DNA from 2 places in the uncultured Romboutsia sp. genome. Region 2 is predicted to be linked to the other one. Evidence: riboswitches for the same ligand, from Rfam matches in the RefSeq annotation. Region 2 holds a riboswitch; the other holds the start of a gene.
The links. A riboswitch is a leader RNA that binds a small molecule or an ion and turns the genes downstream of it on or off. The one in region 2 is predicted to bind cobalamin.

Region 1: it holds a riboswitch for cobalamin, as region 2 does, so the genes downstream of both, Q5F54_RS04420 (M14 family metallopeptidase) here and Q5F54_RS02380 (cobyric acid synthase) in region 2, are expected to answer to the same signal.

Annotation. Positions count from the first base shown of each region.
Region 1 is NZ_CATXCO010000036.1:4,617-10,519, reverse strand. It holds gene Q5F54_RS04435 (ABC transporter substrate-binding protein) at 1-986, opposite strand, end outside; gene nikC (nickel transporter permease) at 1,008-1,865, opposite strand; gene nikB (nickel ABC transporter permease) at 1,868-2,806, opposite strand; gene Q5F54_RS04420 (M14 family metallopeptidase) at 2,825-3,778, opposite strand; cobalamin riboswitch at 3,926-4,101, opposite strand; gene Q5F54_RS04415 (ATP-binding protein) at 4,476-5,159, opposite strand; gene Q5F54_RS04410 (hypothetical protein) at 5,044-5,577, opposite strand; gene Q5F54_RS04405 (hypothetical protein) at 5,588-5,903, opposite strand, start outside.
Region 2 is NZ_CATXCO010000014.1:15,174-21,076, forward strand. It holds gene cbiB (adenosylcobinamide-phosphate synthase CbiB) at 1-55, opposite strand, end outside; gene Q5F54_RS02375 (cobyrinate a,c-diamide synthase) at 57-1,460, opposite strand; gene Q5F54_RS02380 (cobyric acid synthase) at 1,474-3,009, opposite strand; cobalamin riboswitch at 3,123-3,298, opposite strand; gene Q5F54_RS02385 (histidine phosphatase family protein) at 3,311-3,913, opposite strand; gene cobS (adenosylcobinamide-GDP ribazoletransferase) at 3,932-4,696, opposite strand; gene cobU (bifunctional adenosylcobinamide kinase/adenosylcobinamide-phosphate guanylyltransferase) at 4,700-5,260, opposite strand; gene cobT (nicotinate-nucleotide--dimethylbenzimidazole phosphoribosyltransferase) at 5,282-5,903, opposite strand, start outside.

The DNA.
Region 1 (5,903 bases), on a different contig from region 2:
TTATCATATCCATAATCTAAAGTGGATGGTAAAACTGAAGCTCCTGGAGTATATAATCCTCCAACAGTTATATTGCATAAAGTGTCATCATCAATTGCTGTAAGAATTGCTTTTCTTAAATCATCATTAGCTAAAACACCATTATGGTTTATATATGCAAATCCTGTTCTAACTCCTACTGTTTGTGATACATTGTATTCTGATGATTCTTTTAATGTTTTTAAATCGTTAGCTGTTGTTATGTTTTCTACAACATCAACATCTCCATTTTGAAGAGCCATAGATTTTGTAGTATTATCATCTATAAATATAACATTTAATTTTTCATATGGTACTTCTTCTTTCCAGTAGTTTTCATTGGCTACCATAGATATAGAAATACCTGTATCATATTTATCTATTGCATATGGTCCTGTTCCAACTGGTTTATTAACTAAATCTGATTCCATATCTAATATTGAGAAATATGGATGTGCTAAAGTTTTAGTTAAATCTGTATGTGGTTTACTTGTTTTAATAGTAACCGTTCTAGATTCATCATCTGCTTTTATAGAATCATATTTCATATATACTGAAGGTGCGGAGCTTCCTTTTCCACTGTTTTCTTGTTTATACATATATTCAATAGACTCCACTACTGCTGAAGCTGTTAGCTCTTTACCATTTGAAAATTTAACTCCATCACGTATATGGAATGTCCATTCTGTATTATCATCATTTACTGAGTAGTCATCACATAAATAGTAGTCTGCTTCCATTTGATCATCAAATCTAAATAAAGCTTCTCCTATACCATAACGAGAAACACACCAAGCTGCATTAGGCATTGCTGCTGGATCTAATGAGTCTGAGAAATTTGTACATCCAAAATTTAATATATTTGATGTATCAGCTGTACTACTTGAACATCCAGTTAGCATCGACCCCATCATGGATATTATAAATGCTGTACTTAATAGTTTTATTATTTTTCTTTTAATTTTCATAAGACTCTCCCTTTGTCATTTTTATATTACTTTTTCTATTTCTACTTCTTCTATAGCTTTTTTTGAATCTAAAATATCTCTCAAGTTATCACCTAAAAGATTGTATACTACTACAACTATACATATTGCTAATCCTGGATATATCATTAGCCAAGGACAATCAAGCATATATGCACGTCCTTCATTTAACATTAATCCCCATTCTGCCTGTGGTGATTGTGCCCCAAATCCAAGAAATGAAAGTGATGACAACTCTAATTTCATCGTTCCTATATCTGTAGTTGCTGTAGTTATTAATGTTGGTATAATATTAGGTATTATATGCCTTGTAATAATATGTATTGTCTTACATCCGCTTATCTTTGCTGCATAAATATAATCAGTTTCTTTTATTTTTAATACTAAGCTTCTTGATAATCTTGCATATTTAGTCCAGCTTACTACCATTATTGCTATTACTGCATTGTCTACACTTGAGCCCATGATTCCTGCCAGTGAAATTGCAAGTACCATTCCAGGAAAAGATATCATTATATCTGAAATTCTCATAATAATTTCATCTACAATTCCTCCAAAGTATCCAGAAAGTATTCCTAAAGTTGTACCAATTGTAAAAATTGAAATAACAAGTACCAATGATGCTGTAAGAGATATTCTTGTACCATAAACAACACGAGAAAATACATCTCTTCCAAGCTTGTCTGTACCAAATATGTGCTCGCTGCTAGGTGGTTGAAGTGCATCAGATAAATTTCCTTCAAAAGGACTGTATGGTGCTATTATCGGTGCAAATATACCAACTGAAATAATTGCAATGGCAACTACTATAAGCAATGAAAATATTTTATTTTTTTTTATAAATTCCTTAATTTTACTCATGTCTATCCTCTTTCTTTAACCCTTGGATCTAAATATTTATATGAAATGTCTATAAGTAGATTTATTATCATGTAGATTAATGCTATCCACATTACATAGGCTTGAATTAAAGGATAATCATAAGATGTTATTGCTGAAACTGCCATATTCCCAAGACCTGGATAAGAAAATATAACTTCTACTACTGCAGTTCCTCCTAATAAAGAACCAAGTGATAATCCTAGCAAAGTTATAAGAGGTAAAAGAGAATTTGGAAGTACATGTCTTAAAAGAATAATATTTTCTTTTATTCCTCTTGCTCTTGCACCAATTACATAATCTTGATTTAATTCTTCAAGTACAACTGTACGAACTTGTCTTGTGTACTTTGCTGCCATTGAAAATGCAAGTGTTAATACAGGTAAAATCATTTTTTCAATTCCATCTCCTGTAGATACTACTGGCAATAACTTAAATTTTAATGCTATAAAATATAAAAGCATTAAACCTACCCAAAAGTTAGGTATAGATAATCCTAAAAAAGTTGTACCGCTAATAAGAAAATCAATTACTTTATTTTTTTTAACTGCAGCCAATATCCCAAAAGGAACTGCTATTATTAACATAACTATTAATGACATAAAAGCTAATTTTAAAGTTGGAACTAATTTTAATAATATAATATCTATAACAGGTTTTTTTGTAGAATATGAAATTCCAAAATCACCTCTTAAACAAGAACTTAACCAATTCCAATATTGAACAAAAAATGGATCATTTAGTCCCATTGACTCTCTTATCTGTTGAATAACATCTTCACTTGGCATCATTCCAGATGCTGCATACATGGTTCTTACTGGGTCACCAGGTGCTAAATATATCAATGTAAAAGTAATCAAACTAATGCCAAATAGAACTATTATTATTTGTATTATTCTGTTTATCAACTGCTTTTTACTCAATCTGTTTCCCCCTAATATTTATATTTCTCGATAAGTTATCATAGGTCCATCTTTTAATATTGATAAACTTCCAACTTGATATAGAATAATTCCATCTACTTTTGCTATACATGTATGTAGTATATTTCCAAAATAGTCTTTAACTGTTCCAAGTTCATCGCCTTTTGAAACAATATCGCCTACTTTGTAGTTTGAATACCAACACCCTGTATACATAGAGTTTTCATAGATAGTATTTGTTATAACTTTTGTATCATTATTTCTATCTACCTTTTCTCCTGATAAAACGTTAAGTTCTTTTAAAACATTTTTTACATCTATTTTATATTCCTCTACCTCTTCTTTGCTCCATTTACCCATACATCCTCTTTCTATTAAAATCCCTGGTAAGCCTATTGAACCAGCATAGTTATATGCTCCACCACTATTAGATTGAGATTCTACGACATACTTTGGATTAATAGCCATAGCCATTTGCTTTGATTTAGATGTTACATCTTCACTTGCTACACCTTGATAATATACATATGGAGTTAATTCTTCATATCCATCTCCACAATGTAAATCTATGTAATAATCACTTATTTTAAATAATTCTTTTTCCATAAAGTACGCTATTTTTTCACTTACACTACCTTGTTCATGACCTGGAAATACTCTATTTAAATTTTTTCCATCTTCATAAACAACACTCATTGTACGATTTTCAAATCCACTACGATTTATTAATGGCACAATTATAATATTTCCACTTATATCCTCTGGATTTATTTCCTTTGATAATCCTATGGCAGTTTCTATTCCTACATACTCTGCACAATGAACTCCTCCTGTTATCAAAGCAGTTTTTCCTTCTTTTTTACCACAAATTATGGTTATTGGTAGTTTTATATTAGTACCACTTACATTTATGTATCCTTGTTGTTTTTGATTTCTAAACTTACTAAAGTTAGCTAAATTTATATCTTTCATTAAATCACTTCCTCTTTTATAGTTATTCTTTTAAGTAAAATATAAATTATCATATCCTTAAACGTAAAAAAGCACACTTTTTTAAAAAAGTGTGCACTAAATAAACCTATTAGTTAGACATTTTTAACACACTTATACACCGTAAGTTATGTTTTAACTTATAAAAGCAGGTCTCCTGGCTAAAAAGCATTGTTAGATTTTCCTTCCCAAGTATATTTACTCAGTGGTATAAAAACTAACCCTTTATCACAGTGACGGGATCGCATTGGATTTGCACCAATTTCCCTATTAATTCTTACGAAACTTTTATAATTATATTTTACATTAATCTACATGTTTAATTTATATATTAAGTATAGCATATATTCTATAAATTTTCCTAATGCTTTTTGTATTAAAATTAGTATACTGTAATCTATTTTAAGGGTAAAAAAATAAAAGTCCTAAATATAAGGACTTTTATTTTAGGCCTTGTTAGCCTACTTCATGATATATTAATATTATTCATTAAATCTATTCGCTAAATTGAAATTTATCAATCTTTTGAGTACTAACCTACAATAACTAAAATAACACCAATAATAGATATAAAATCAGTGATATATTCATAATTCAAAAATAAATGTATAATGATTGTAAATAATTTATCTACACTATCTGTAAATCCTATAATTTAATTTTTTATTCCTTATTCCTACTAGGAAATCTTTTGACATTTAACTATCACTGGCAACTTATTAAAATACCTGTGATTAATAAGCTCAAACATTATATTTATATCACTTTTACTTATACTTCCCTTGAATAAATCGTCTATTAAAAGTACTTTTGCATTTTTATATCTATTCATAACTTTATTATAGTAAACCTCATCCATAATATTTTGCTTTATTTGTGTTATTACATCCCTATATCCCATATAAACAACTCCTACACCATTATCCATTAATACATTTGCAATGCTAAGTGATAAATGAGTTTTTCCCGACCCAGGTTGTCCCATAAACATTATTGAGTTTTGAGTACTATCTTTTATAATATGAAAGTTATTAGAATATTCCTTAGCTTTGTTATAAGCATTTATAGATTGGCTATCGTTTATAGTTTTAAAGTTTTCAAAGTTTTTATTTCTAAATTCTTCACTTATTCCACTTTTTCTTAAAATATCTTTAGCTTCTTTAACTGCTCTACATTCACATGGTGTTGCTACACCATCATTTATTATAAATGTAAGGTCTCTACATTTATTGCATTTATAACTACTATTATCCCAATCTTTTTCTAAGTTGTTCAAGTTCATCATTTGTTGTGCTTTTATAAGTTTTGTCATTCTCATTTTTAAGTGATTTGGCATGTTTAGATTCTCTATACTCTTTGTTATATTTTCCATGATTATTTTCCCCATTTTCTATGTTATATCCTAATTCTTCAAAGGACTTATATAAAAGTTTTACAAATTCTTTATTTTTAATATTCTCTATTTCTTTTTTTATACACTTTTGTACTTTAGGACTGTTTGACATATTGTGTTTTATCCAATTTACCAAGTATATTTCTTTGGTTTCTTCACAGTAATATATCTTTTTATATTCTATAAATCTTTGTATAAGCTTTTCTACAGTTTCTCTGTTGTATCCCGTTTCCGTTTCTATAATTCTATTATGTAAACTATACACTCCACATTGAGTTGTTTTACTATTTGTCATTAAGTATATATAAAAATACTTTTCTTCTGGAGTTAAGTCTAGTACAAAGCTATCTTGCCAATAATCTATGTGTATGTGACGATATGCTGCCATAAATTTTCACCTACACTTTCTTTAATACTCTTTGGCTTATTTTAAATACTTTTGATGTTGTTGTTTTTGTATAGGCCTTAGCTATATCTGGTAATTCTGTTCTTAGTTTTTGTGTATCTATTATACTTCTACTTTGATTTTTAAATGTAAGCTTTCTATCACCTATATAAGCTGTTTCATATCCATCCATTTCACTTTTAAAAAAGTTTTCTATGGACTTTTTCTCTGCTTCTAATTCTTTTATATAGCTACATATTACATCATATCGATTTAATCTAGCTTCTTTATCAACTAATATTAGTGGATTTTCTTTTGAATTGTTTTTA
Region 2 (5,903 bases):
GATCTCCTATAATCAAATCGATTATATAACCTATATAAATAGATAGTATATTCATATTAATTCTCTTCCTTTACTAATAATTTCTCTTTATTTAAGTCATTTTGGTGCTTACCCAAAAACTTCTCTATGCAATTTAAGTTGTTGTAGAAATGAGTATGTAAATATGTAGCTAGTGTATTTCCTTTGCTATATCCACCTTCCCACTCATCAACAATTTTTTTATCTCTTTCCTTCTTCATTATATAAGCACATTCTTCTTCACTCTCAAATACAGAATGGTGGAATTCATGTCCTTTTATTACTTCTCCTACATTTGATAAGATTGTATCTTCTTTGGCAATTCCGTAGCAATATCCAAACCTTCTTAAAGATTTTGTCATTTTACTAGTGCCTTTTAAAATTCCAACCATATCGTATTCGTTTTCATTTTGGTCTACAAGTTTTTCACCTAAATACATTAGCCCACCACATTCAGCATATATTGGAATGTTTTTTTCATGAGCGTTTCTTATAGATTCCCTCATAGATTTGTTTAGCTCTATTTCGTTTGCAAATATCTCAGGGAATCCTCCACCAATATATATATAATCAGATATAGGTACTTCTTTATCATTTAATGGACTAAAATATTTTATATTTAATCCTAAATCTTCAAGAAGCTCTATGTTTTCTCTATAATAGAAGTTAAAACCTTTATCATAAGCTATAGCTATAGTCTTATTTTCTAATTTATTTTTTTCTATAAAGTCTCTTATATCAAATTCACTTTCAACTTCTTCAGTTTCTGAAATTTCTATTATCCTATCTATATCTATGTACTTTTCTATTTCATCTGCTAAGTTACTGAATTTCGTCTTTAAAGATTCTATTTCAACACTTGGTACTAATCCTAAGTGTCTTGACTCTAATGAAAATTCATTATTTGGTGGGAAGTATCCTAAAACTTCTATATTACAATATGTTTCTATAGCTTTTTTTATTATTTCATAGTGTGATTTAGTTTTTACGTTATTAACTATTACACCTTTTATATCAACATTCTTATCAAGCTCTTTGTATCCAAGTACCATAGCTGCGCTAGATGCTGCCATAGCTTTTCCATTTATAACAAGTATAACTGGAGCCTTTAAAAGTTTTGATGTATAAGAACTTGTGCAATTATCTAAATCGATTCCAATACCATCATATAGACCCATAACACCTTCAACTACTGATATATCTGCATCTTTAGATGCATCATTAAATACATACTTTATCTTTTCATCATCTAACATATATGAATCTAAGTTTCTAGAATGTCTTCCTGTTATAAAAGTGTGATATGAAGGATCTATATAGTCTGGTCCAACCTTATATGGCTGAACTTTCATATTTCTTTTAGTAAGAGCTTGCATTATTCCTAGTGAGATAGTGGTTTTACCTACACCACTATTCGTCCCTGCTATTAAAATCTTTTTCATAAGCTTCACCTAACTATAAAATTTTATTTTCATGTTCTGTCATTATTTCATAAATCTTTTGTATATCTAAGTTCTCTCTTAATAAATCTGCCAATTTGTCATATTCATTTTGCTTAAATTCATCAAAAGAAGTTACATTACTTTGTAATTTTTCTAATCCTTTTTCTTCTCTTATACTATTTAAAAGTTCTCTAGTAAAATCTATTTCATCAAATATTCCATGAATATATGTACCTACTACATTTCCATTTTTATTTATACTACCTTCTAGATAGCTAACTTCTTCTCCTAGCTTTTTATCAATTAAGTTTAAATAAGATACTTCACTTCCAGGCTTACTTATTCCCATATGTATTTCATAACCTTTTACTCTTTTACCAGATAAGTTTTTCATGTATCCTGAAAGATTTGGGTATATTATTGCTTCTACTTGAGTAGTTGTCTTTTCTTTTTCAAATATAGTTTCTGTATCTAAAAGGCCTATACCATCTATCTCTTCAATTTCTCCTTCTACATGATAAGGATCTTTTATTTTCTTTCCTAGCATTTGGTAACCCCCACAAATACCAAATATTAATTTGCCTCTTTTTTGTAGCTCCTTTATTTGTTCCTCTAGTCCATTTTCTCTTATATACTTTAGGTCATCTATTGTACTTTTACTTCCCGGAATGATAACTATATCTGGATTACTTAAAGCTTCTCCATACCCTACATATCTGACGCTTACATCATTTTGTGTTTCAAATATATTAAAATCTGTAAAGTTAGACATATGAGGAGTTCTTATTATTTCTATGTGTATGTCTCTTTTTCCTTGTACTGCCTTGAATCTAGTTGTAACACTATCTTCATCTTCTATTTTTATATCGCTATATGGTATAACTCCAAGGACAGGAACATTTATTATTTCCTCTAGCATTTTTATACCTTCTTCTAAAAGTTCCTTTCTTCCTCTAAATTTATTTATTATTACACCTTTAACTCTTCTTCTTTCTTCTTCACTTAGTAGCATCATAGTACCTGCAAGTGATGCAAATACACCACCCCTATCTATATCTCCTACTATTATTACTGGTGCATCTGCAATCTCTGCCATACCCATATTAGCTATATCATGCTCTCTTAGATTTATCTCGGCTGTACTTCCCGCACCTTCCATTACAACGATGTCATAGTTATTGCTAAATTCACTGAATATAGTCTTTAATTCTTTAGCTAGTTGAGGTTTATATGTATGATACTTGGAAGATGCCATATCTTCTCTTACTTTACCTCTAACTATAACTTGGCATCTATGGTTTCCAGATGGCTTTAAAAGTATAGGATTCATATCTGCAACTGGATCTATACCACAAGCTTCGGCTTGGAATACTTGAGCTCTTCCCATTTCAAGACCTTCCTTAGTTATAAAAGAATTTAATGCCATATTTTGAGATTTAAATGGAGCAACACTATATCCATCTTGTTTAAATATCCTGCATAATCCTGCTGTTAATATACTTTTCCCAACATTTGATGCAGTTCCTTGTAGCATGATTTTTTTGCCCATTGCTCAGTTTTCCTCCTTTAAATATTCAGAATATTAAAAAAAGTCCTAACACTTGTAAGTTAGGACTTTTTTTTATACATTATATATTATAAAAATCTTCACCCCGAGATTTATTTAGTAAAATTAAATTAGGCAGGTATCCTGGCTCGACTTCATCCTACTCCTATACCTTCCCATCATATTGACAGTGGTAACTTTAGTTTCGTCCATCTTACAGTAGCGGGGGCTGCAAAGGATTTTCACCTTTTTCCCTATTAATCTCGAAAGAACCTAATTCAATATAATATTCTATTTTTAGTAATTATATAAAGCTAGTATTATTCATAGCAGTTATAACTGTAAACCCATCTTGTACTTCTAAAATTGTAACTGATCCATTATCAATTTTAAAGTTCCAATGATACTTATAGCTATTTGATATTAAATAAGTTATTATATTTCTTATTGTTCCTCCATGAGAACAAATAAGAATTGTTCTATCATCATTATTAGAGATAATATTATCTAATTCAATACAAACTCTATTGTATGAATCTATTAAACTCTCTCCATTAGGATATTTGTACTCATATCCTTTTTCTATCATATCTTGAAATTCTTTAGGATATTTATCTTTTATTTCATCAAAAGTTAATCCTTCAAAATCTCCAAAACTTATTTCTTTTAAACTTTCTTTTTCTATAATTTCTATAGATTTTAATTCAGATAATTTTTTTACAGTATCTTTAGTTCTAGAAGATGTTGTAGTGTAAATTTTATCTATATCAAAATCCTTTAAGTAATTTGTAATCTTATCTATTTGCTCTTTTCCTTCTTCACTTATAGAGCTATCTATATGTCCAGATAATCTACTTTTTTGATTATCTACTGTTAGAGCATGTCTAACTAATATTAATTTTACCATATTTCACCTCGTTGAGGGCTATATTAATAATAAATATATACAAAATAAATATATAAGCTCTCCAAGTTCTATTGTACAACCTAGTATATCACCCGTTACTCCATCAATTTTTTTGTATATATGTTTTTTGAATAAATTATTAAATACGAATAATATAATAATCGTACTTATTAACATCATTGCTTCAAACGTTGAAGCTAAGAATATTAATTTTGATATTCCTATTATTAATATTATTGTATATAGTATAGCAATAGTAAACATTGATGTACTTGCTTTTCCTATAAATAAATTTCCCATTCCATTTTCTCTAGGAGTTACTGTTTTATACATCATAACAATTACTCCAAGTCTTGCCACTACGGGCATAAATATTACAGTCCAAAGTAGACTGTTATTTATTATGCTATATATGAATCCTATTTTTAATAATATTAAAAACATAATGGCCAAAAGAGAATTTGTACCTAATCTAGAATCTTTCATAATTTCTAGCATTCTTTCTTTGTCTCTATAACTATATATAGCATCAAAAGTATCTCCTAATCCATCTATATGTAGTCCACCGGTTAATATGACTAATGCTAATGTTACTATTATTGATGTTATGAATGAATCAAAAAATATGCCAGATACTAAACCTATAATATATATTAATACCCCTAGTACCAGTCCAACTAAAGGAAAATATGTTATGGTTTTATGAAATTCTTCATCAAATCCAGTATCTATATTTATTGGTATCCTAGTCATAAATTGAAGTATAGAAATAAATCTTTTCATAATCTACCCCTTTATCTTCATAGGAATTCCACTTACCACAAAATATACCTCATCACTATGAGTTGCTATTTGTTGATTTATCCTTCCTATAATATCTGTATATATTCTAGTTAATTTATTTATAGAAACTCCACCTAATCCTAATTCATTTGTAACTATCACAAAATATAAATTAGTCTTTTTTATTTCTATAAGTAATTTTTCAACTTGTTCTTTTATATATTTTTCTAATCCATTTATTTCATCTTGTGTCGAATTATCTATATCTATTTCGTATGTAAACATTAAATTATTAACCAATAAAGTAACACAATCAAGTATTACTGTTTTGTGTTCTTTAGAAATATCATTTATTATAGTGTATATATCTTTGTATATTTCATAAGTTTTCCAATTTTGTGGTCTACTTTCTTTATGCTTTTTAACTCTCTCTTTCATTTCATCATCAAATGGAATCGATGTTGCTATATAAGCAGTATTATTATTTTGGTCTTTACATAGCTTCTCTGCAAAATTACTTTTTCCAGATCTTGCTCCACCTGTTACTAATATAACTTTGCTCATTTTTTTCTCCTAACTAAAACACTATCTACCCATATCTACTTCATCAAATGTAGCCATATTTTCATATGTGTAATTTGCTGCCTCTATTATATTAAATGCAAGAGCCGCTCCACTACCTTCTCCTAACCTCATTCCCATATTTAAAACTGGTTCTAAGTTTAATATTTTTAAAGCTCTCTGTGTTCCTGGCTCTGCTGATGAATGTGATGCTATCATATATTCTCTAGTTTTGAGATTGATTTTATATGCAAGTAATGCAGCTGCATAAGATATAAATCCATCTAAAACCACAGGTATTCTATTAGCACTACATCCTAGTATAACTCCAGCCATACCACCGATTTCAAAGCCACCTACTTTAGATAGTATATCTATTGCATCTTCTGGATTTGGTTTATTTAGTTCTATAGATTTTCTTATTGTATCTGCCTTAAATTTAACTCTTTCTTTTTTTAATCCTGCTCCAATACCAGTTACATCCTCTGGATCACAATTATCTATTACAGATATTATCGCGCTACTTGGTGTAGTATTGCATATACCCATTTCTCCAATACCTATTAAGTTATATCCTTTTTTTATAGAATCCTCAGCCATTTCAATACCTATTTCTAAACATCTAATAGCCTCTTCTCTCGTCATA